DNA from 2 places in the Massilia sp. TWP1-3-3 genome. Region 2 is predicted to be linked to the other one. Evidence: predicted binding sites of a transcription regulator. Region 2 holds the regulator's gene; the other holds the start of a gene.

Evidence for each region. The regulator FNR, encoded in region 2, switches genes on or off when oxygen is low (the NO sensors DNR and NnrR bind a similar motif). The targets are predictions, from matches to a motif close to TTGATNNNNATCAA.
Region 1: a site for FNR is predicted at 2,842-2,855, ahead of ACP7D4_RS07215 (glycine-rich domain-containing protein). Genes of this name have one in related genera too.

The regions. Positions count from the first base shown of each region.
Region 1 covers NZ_JAFCWX010000005.1:246,119-250,316, reverse strand. The annotation lists gene ACP7D4_RS07235 (SDR family oxidoreductase) at 1-825, shown strand, start outside; gene ACP7D4_RS07230 (hypothetical protein) at 854-1,057, shown strand; gene ACP7D4_RS07225 (hypothetical protein) at 1,221-1,490, shown strand; gene ACP7D4_RS07220 (hypothetical protein) at 1,676-1,942, shown strand; gene ACP7D4_RS07215 (glycine-rich domain-containing protein) at 2,075-2,653, opposite strand; gene ACP7D4_RS07210 (CHASE domain-containing protein) at 2,950-4,198, opposite strand, start outside.
Region 2 covers NZ_JAFCWX010000009.1:22,794-26,991, forward strand. The annotation lists gene ccoG (cytochrome c oxidase accessory protein CcoG) at 1-902, shown strand, start outside; gene ACP7D4_RS10790 (FixH family protein) at 917-1,450, shown strand; gene ACP7D4_RS10795 (hypothetical protein) at 1,459-1,680, shown strand; gene fnr (fumarate/nitrate reduction transcriptional regulator Fnr) at 1,839-2,600, opposite strand; gene ACP7D4_RS10805 (DEAD/DEAH box helicase) at 2,625-3,878, opposite strand; gene ACP7D4_RS10810 (hypothetical protein) at 3,931-4,198, shown strand, end outside.

The DNA.
Region 1 (4,198 bases), on a different contig from region 2:
CCGCTGCTGCGCGCGCGCTTTCGGGTGTTTGCCGTCACCAGCGCGCCGGAGCGCTGCGCTGAACTGCGCGCGGCGGGCGCCGTGCCCATTGTTGCCGACCTGGATCACCCGGCGTCCCTGCGCCGCCTGACGGGCCTGGCGCGCCATGTGCTGCACTTGGCCCCGCCCCAGCCTGACGGCGTGCTCGACCGCCGCACGCGCAACCTGTGCGCGGTGCTGCAGGCCAATGCGCGCATGGTGTACGTGAGCACCAGCGGCGTGTACGGCGACTGCGGCGGGGCGCTGATCGATGAGACGCGCACCGTGGCGCCGCACAATGCGCGCGCGCAGCGCCGGGTCGATGCCGAACGGGTGCTGCGCGCCTGGGCCCGGCGCAGCGGTTCAAGCGTGGCCTTGTTGCGCGTGCCGGGCATCTATGCACGCGAACGCTTGCCGCTCAAGCGCCTGGAGCAGGGCACGCCGGCGCTGCTGGCGCAAGACGATGTCTATACCAATCATATTCATGCGGATGACCTGGCCAACATCGTTGCACTGGCCTTGTTCAGGGGTTTGCCTGGACGGATTTATCATGCCGTCGATGACACCCACATGCTGATGGCCGATTATTTCGACACCGTTGCTGATGCATTCGGTATGCCGCGTCCGCCACGGCTGGCGCGCGCGCCGCTGGCAGAGCGCGTCTCGCCCATGCTGCTCTCGTTCATGTCCGAGTCGCGCCGCATGAGCAATGCGCGCATCAAGGGTGAACTGGGCGTGCGCCTGCGGTTTCCCGAGCTGGCGAGCGCCGTGGCGGCGATGGGGCGCGCGGCGCTGCTGGTAGAATGACGGCCTTCCCAGACCAGATGAGCCTCCCATGACCTACGAAGAATATCTCGACGAAGTAACCACGCTGATCACCGAAAAGTACCAGCTGAGCGACGCGGCCGCCATCAAGCTCGTGGTCAAGGCCCAGGATCTGGATTTTTTCATCGAACACGATGACAAGGAAGCCTTGCGCACGGTCGATCGCGCGCATCAGGACGCCAAGACCTTGTACCTGGCCAGCCAGAAGAAGTGAGCAGGAACCAAGCAGAAAGTAAGCAAAAAGTAAGCAAAAAGTAAGCAAAAAGTAAGCAAAAAGTAAGCAGGCGCGCACTTGAGCTTCGTCAAGCGCGCTGCGGCGCGCGCACGTATCGTGAGCAATGTCGACCCACGGTCATTCACTTGTGCTAGAGCCCGCTATGCCGCATCGCGTCACACAGCCCACCAAGGAGCAAGTCCGCGCCTACATGGTCGCGCGCGAGACGGCGCGCCGTCCGCCGCCGCCGCCCGAGGAAATCCGTCGCCAGCTCGGCTGGCGCCTGCAGCGTGATGACGACCGCCTGTTGTTTCAATTCTATCTAATTCCCACAACTTATACCCAGATGGCGACCAGGCTCACGCTGGAATGGATGCTCGCCGTCATGCGTCCAGCGTTAGTTGCCGCACACACTCGCGAAAATTTACTTTAGTACAACGCGTTTTTGTGTGAAAATGTCGCAGCTTGAGCAAATACCAATAAATATCCGGTTATTACCGAATGACTGGTAAGCCCCGTACGTTCTGCGAGTATTGACTTGTTTGACTTGCTTATGGCTGGTAAAGACGAGCCGGAGGCGAATAAGCCACGGAATGTGAATTTTTGAGAGAATTGATGATGACGAAACGACACATGCCCGAAGAAGTGACCTATGACCCGAACAAGGTCCTCGATGCCATCATGGAGAAATTAAACCTGAAAAATGACGCGGCACTGTCGCGCGCATTGGAAGTGGCGCCACCGGTGATCAGCAAGATTCGGCACCATACGTTGCCGATCGGCGCCACGATCTTGCTGCGCATGCATGAGGTGAGCGAATTTAGCATTCGCGAACTCAAGTCGCTGATGGGGGTCGAAGTGACCCCCATGCATATCGCGGCCTGATGAACGCGCTGCGCAGGTCCGCAAAGGGCCTGCGCCTTAGTTGCTCCGTGCCCCGCCAGGGCTGGCGGGGCGCGCCTGCGGCGTATGGGCAAGGCGCCCATAGTCGCCGTCATTGTTCAGGCGCTTCCCGCGTCAGGCAAAGGTCCGAGCGGCGACGGCCGGTACTGGCCGCCGCATCCGGGGCGTGTCGCCGATCGCCGTTTTAGCGTTCGCCGGCTTGGCGTGCATCATGCAAAAGGGGTGGCAACGGGCGATGCACACGCCTGCTTGTGCGCTCGCATTTTTCGCGGCCCCCCGGGAGGGGGCGCCATCGGCCGTTGCGCCGGCGCTCTGGTCGAGGCAATAGGCTTCAGGCCGGATATAAGCTTCGCCGAAGGTCGCTTCATACAATTGCTGCATGCGCTCGCCGGGCGACACCACATCGGCTGCGCTCCCTTCATCGCCGTACGGGTTGTGGTGCATGAAGCAGCCGAAAACATCATCGCAATCGGCTGCGTACTTTTGCGTATCGAGAATGTGGTAGTGCCAGAAGGTATCGACGGCTTTCGTCGGCGAGGCTGCTTCATTGGGGAAAGCATGCATCAGGTGAAGAAAACGCCGATATTCAACATCCATGGCCTCGACCTTGGCCCTGCTCCATCCTTCGCCATGCTCGGCGTCCATCAGCTTGTTCTTGATTGGCTCCAGATTCAAGGCGGCAATAGCGTGCATTACGTTATTCGTTTTCATGATCGTTCCTCTTTATAGAGTGTGGTTTTGGTTTGATGACATCCCTAGTTTTACCGATGAAGCGGCGTTCCCGTCGATCCTCCTTTCTTGTCCCAGTCGAAAATCACTTTCCTATTTACATTGATTTTCGTTACTTGATGAAGATGTTGCTCCGGTGCGCCGTTGCTAACTTGAGTTTCGTCAACAATTATTTGGGTTAAATCCGAGCCCTTCAAGCAGCCGCTGACACGTTTCCCGACCCATCGCGCTGCGTCTGTTTAGGACAGGGCTGCAGCGTGTCAGACAAGTTCCGCTTGCTGCCCGGCGGCGTCGGCGCCGCTGTGCGTTGCATCAGGCGCGCCGTCACCATGAAGCGGCACCGAGACGCACACTGTGGTGCCTTCGCCGTCGGTGCTGCTGATCAAAAATGCCCCGCCCAGGATGCTGATGCGCTCTTCGATGCCCACCAGGCCGAACGAGCCTGCCTTGCCGCGCTCGCGCTCGCCCAGCCCGATGCCGTTGTCGATCACCGTCATGGTCAGTTCCTGACCTGTCGAGGTCAGTTCGACCCGCACGCTGGTGGCGTGCGCGTGGCGCACGATATTGCTCAGCGATTCTTGCAAGATGCGGAAAAACGCGGTGGCGGCATGGTCGCCCAGCGTGATTTCCTTCGGTTCGGCAACCAGTTCGCACGCGATGCCCGTGCGGCGTCGGAACTCGGCGATCTGCCACTCGACGGCGGCCGACAGACCAAGGTCGAGCACATTCGGGCGCAGGTCGTTGATGATCTGGCGCACGCTCTTGATGGTCGTGTCAATCTGCGACAGGGTCGAGCGGGCGCGCGCATGCAGGCGCGGGTGGCGGTCGCGCGTGCGCGTGGCCAGCATGTCGGCCTCGATGCGCAGCGCCAGCAGGTTCTGTCCCAGGTCATCGTGAATTTCGCGGGCGATGCGTTTGCGCTCGCCTTCCTTGATTTGGTCGGCATGGGCCGCCAGCCGGCGCAGGTTGTGGTGCGACTGTTCCAGCTTGGTCTGGCTTTCGCGCAGTTCGCGCGTCATGCCCTTGGCCATCTTGATGGCGCGCCGGCGCGACGAGGTCAGTGCATGAAACAGCGCGTACAGCAGCATCGAGCTGACAAAGCCGGCCAGCATCGCCAGCCACGGCAGGAATTCCTCGAACCCCGTGTGCAAATCGCGCGCATCAACGCTGAACGTGGCATCCCACCGGCGCCCGTGAAAGTTGATCGGCAAGGTATTGCTGAAGCGGTCGGAAAAAAATCCATGCGAGGTGCTCGTGCCGCGCAGCGTATCGAGCAACACGCGCCCGCGCTTTTTATCGAGGCCAGGGTCGTTGTCCACCAGCGTCATGCGCACATGCCTGACCGGCATTTCATCGATGACGCCCGAGACCAGCGTATCGACCGAAAAAGCGATGCCAACGGCGCCCACGAAGGCCACGCGCCGCGCGTGCACGGTGTCGGTCGGCGCGTTAGGCATGTAGATCGGCAAGCGCATCGCCAGGACGGTGCGTTGCGGTCCGGACGGAATG
Region 2 (4,198 bases):
CCGGGATCTCGTTCGTCGGTTACTTTGCGCCCATGCGCTCGATGATGGCGGGCATTGGCGCGCTCAGCCTGGGGCCGTGGGAATGGTTCTGGATCGGCTTTTACGCGCTCGCCACCTACGGCAACGCGGGCTGGCTGCGCGAGCAGGTGTGCAAATACATGTGCCCCTATGCGCGCTTCCAGAGCGCCATGTTCGACAAAGACACGCTGATCGTTACCTACGACCGGGAACGGGGCGAGCCGCGCGGCGCGCAAACGGCCGAACGCACCAAGGGCGACTGCATCGACTGCACCCTGTGCGTGCAGGTGTGCCCGACCGGAATCGACATTCGCAATGGCCTGCAGTATGAATGCATCGGCTGCGCGGCCTGCGTGGACGCTTGCAACGGCGTGATGGACAAGATCGACCTGCCGCGCGGGCTGATTCGCTATTCGACCGACCAGGCCATGGAAAAGGGCTGGTCGGCGCGCCAGATCGGCGCGCACATCGTGCGCCCACGCGTGCTCATTTACAGCGCGCTGCTGGCCCTGATCGGCATCGGCTTTGGCACCGCGCTGGCGCTGCGCACCCCGCTCAAGCTTGACGTCATCCGCGACCGCGGCTCGATGGGGCGCGAAGTGGGCGACGGCGTGATTGAAAACGTGTACCGCCTGCAGGTGATGAACACCGGCGAAACGGCGCATCGCTTCCACATTGTCGTCAGCGGCCTGCCCGGGGTGCGCCTGGCCGACCAGGAAGAAGTGCTGCTCGACGGCGCCAGCACGCGCGCCGTGCCGGTGCGGGTGCAGACCGAACGGGCAGCCCTGACGGGCGGCTCGCATGCGATCATGTTCGAATTGAGCGCGCTCGACCAGCCCTCGCTCAAGGTCACCGAAAAAGCCGTATTTATCGTACCGAGATAATGAAGGAGAACCGCATGCAAACTGCTTCCCAACCCAGGCTGCGCACGGCGCCGCCATGGTATGCCCAGCGCTGGCCATGGCTGCTGATGCTCGGGCCGGCCGTGGTCCTGGTGGCCGGCGGCTACACCGGTTACCTGGCCTATACGCGCCAGGACGCGATGGTGGTCGACGACTATTACAAGCAGGGCAAGGCGATTAACCAGGACTTGCGGCGCGACCGCGTGGCCAGCGCCCAGCGCCTGTCGGTGGCGCTGCACTACAACGCCGGCGCGCATGCGATGCAGGGCGAATTGACCAGCTTTGGGCAGCCGGTCACGACCCCGTTCAGGATCGGACTGGCGCATTCGACGTTGCCTGAAAAAGACATTTTGCTCGCCGTGTATCCAGATGCACAGGGGCGTTTTTCGGCGCCGCTGCCGGCACTGGAGCAGGCACGCTGGCAGGTGAATGTGGAAGGGGGCAAGCGCGACTGGCGCCTGGCCGCCGAATGGCAATTTCCGGCCCAGCAGTCGATGACGATCGACGCCGATGCGGCCATTGCGCCATGAGGCAGGGCATGAAGCGCCTGGCGATGGCGGTGCTGTGGCCATCGTTCCTGGCCGCGGCGCTCGCTGAAGGCTTTTTCTTCTCGTGGGTCGAGCCGGAAGCGCTGTCGTCGCTGGCGCCGATGGCGGTCTACAGCATCGGGTTTTTCTTCTTCTGGACGTTTTGCACGCTGGCCGGCTTGCTGACGGGGTATTTGATCGTGGTGCCGGACGATGGAAAGGCGCCGTTTTGAGTCGTCGGGTCCCATGGGGCCCAAGTGACCAACGACGGCCGGCGCGTGAACGCGGGGGCGACGATTGGCGGCAATGGAACGGTTCAACTGAGCCAATGTTCCATGGGTCCGTCGCGTGCGCGACGACGATGTGGGGGGACTTTTACGGGTAGCCTGACTCAGGCCATCGGGCTGCACTGCGCGGTACCGGCGGCCATCGCCTTGAGCATCACCGGGTCGAGCAGCGTCACTTCGCGCTTGTCGACCTTTAACCAGCCCTGCTTTTTGAAGCGCGACAGCAATCGACTGATGCTTTCAATGGTCAAGCCCAGATAATTGCCAATATCTTCACGCGACATGCGCAGCTGAAAGCTGGTCGGCGAATACCCGCGCGCCGCGTAGCGCGACGACAAATTGACCAGAAACACCGCAAAACGCTGCTCGGCGCGCATATTGCCCAGCAATAGCATGACGTTTTGTTCACGCGTGATTTCCTGGCTCATGATGCGGTGAAAGTGACGCAGCAGCGTCGGCACCTGGCCGAACAAGTCTTCAAGGCGGGTGAACGGAATCTCGCACACTTCGCTATCCTCGAGCGCCACTGCGTCGCAATGGTGGCGGTCGCCGCTGATGGCGTCCATTCCCAGCAATTCGCCGGCCATCTGAAAACCCGTAATCTGTTGTTCTCCGGCCGCATTGACCTGGTAAGTCTTGAAATGGCCGAAGCGAATCGCGTACAAACTGCGAAAAGGCTGATCCATTTGGTACAGGCGCTCGTCGCGCAAAATGCGGCTGCGCTTGCCAATGATCTGGTCCAGCCGACTCAGTTCGCCCTCGTCGAGCCCCATGGGAAGGCATAATTGGTGCATGCTGCATCCTGCGCAGCTTGCTTTCAAGACGTTGATATTTAATACAGCTGCAGGGGGATTCGGTTGATTCATTCAGTCATCATACTTCATCGCAGCTTATCGGGTTTTTAAAAAGCGGACATCCACGTGCAAAACATCGCCCGTCACCTTGGCCTTTTTCGCCTTCTTCGGCTTCTTGACGACCTGGCCTGCCGTATCGGTCAGCGGCACCCGGTGCTCGGGCGAAAAGCCGGGCTCTTCGATGCGTTCCAGGGTTTGCCGCGTGAACATTTCAATGGCGGCGAGCAAGTCCACCTCATCGGCGCATACCAGCGACACCGCCTGGCCCGCATTGCCCGCGCGGCCGGTGCGGCCGGTGCGGTGGATATAGTCTTCGGCCACGGTGGGTAAGTCGAAATTGACCACTTGCGGCAAGTCATCGATGTCCAGCCCGCGCGCGGCGACGTCGGTTGCCACCAGTATCTTGCACTGGCCCGCCTTGAAACGCTCCAGCGCCCGCAGGCGCGCCGGCTGCGCCTTGTCGCCGTGAATCGCGTCGGCCGCCACGCCATTTGCCGCCAAGGTGTCGACCAGTTGGTCGACACCCTTGCGCGTCTTGACGAACACCAGCACCTGGCCCCAGCGCAGCTTGTGCAACAAATGCAAGAACAGTTCCGGCTTGCGTTTTTTATCGACCGGCACCACCCACTGCCGAATCCGCTGCACCGTGCTGTTGCGCGCGCTAACTTCAATGCTCAGAGGGTTGTTCAAGAGCTTGCCTGCCAGCGCGCGGATCTCGTCGGAAAACGTCGCCGAAAACAACAGGGTTTGGCGCTTGGCGGGCAGGGCGGCAAAAATCTCATTCAGTTCGCGCGAAAAGCCCAGGTCGAGCATGCGGTCGGCCTCGTCGAGCACCAGCGTTTGCAACTGGTCGAACTTGACCGCATTCTGGCGGTACAGGTCGAGCAGGCGCCCGGGCGTGGCCACCAGTACGTCGAGCCCTTTGCGTAGCTTCATCATTTGCGGATTGATGCTCACGCCGCCGTAAGCGACATGGGTGCGCAGCGGCAGGCCGGCGCCATATTCCTTGAAACTGTCGTGCACTTGTTCGGCCAATTCGCGCGTGGGCACCAGCACCAGCACGCGCACCGCGTTGCTGCCCGCCTGGCCGCCTTCCATGGTCAGGCGCTGCAGCAGCGGGAGGGCGAAACCGGCGGTCTTGCCGGTCCCGGTCTGGGCTGCGGCCATTACGTCGCGCCCGGCCAGGACCGGGCCGATCGCCTGTGCCTGCACCGGCGTGGCGCTCGTGTAGCCAAGCGCATCGAGCGTGCGCATGAGCGGGTCGATCAGACCGAGGGAAGCAAACGACATGGGCAAACCTTGCAGCGTTGGGAATGGAGCCGACAGTTTAGCCTGTCCGCCCGTGTCCGTCCCACAAAGGTGGGCCAGCGCGGCCGCGACGCTGCATTGCCAGCCTTCGGCTCAAGGCAATGTGGGGAGCGATGTCTCATCACCGGAAATTAGTCTGGCCCATCTGCATCACGACTTGCTGATTTTGGGACATGGAAATTATGGCGACCGCATTCAAAAAGACGCCGGGTATACGCATTCGGCGCGCTCACTGGCTCGCCTGCTCGAGAAACGGGGTCTGCCGAAAGCGTTTGCGGGCAAGGTCATCCTATGGTCGTGTT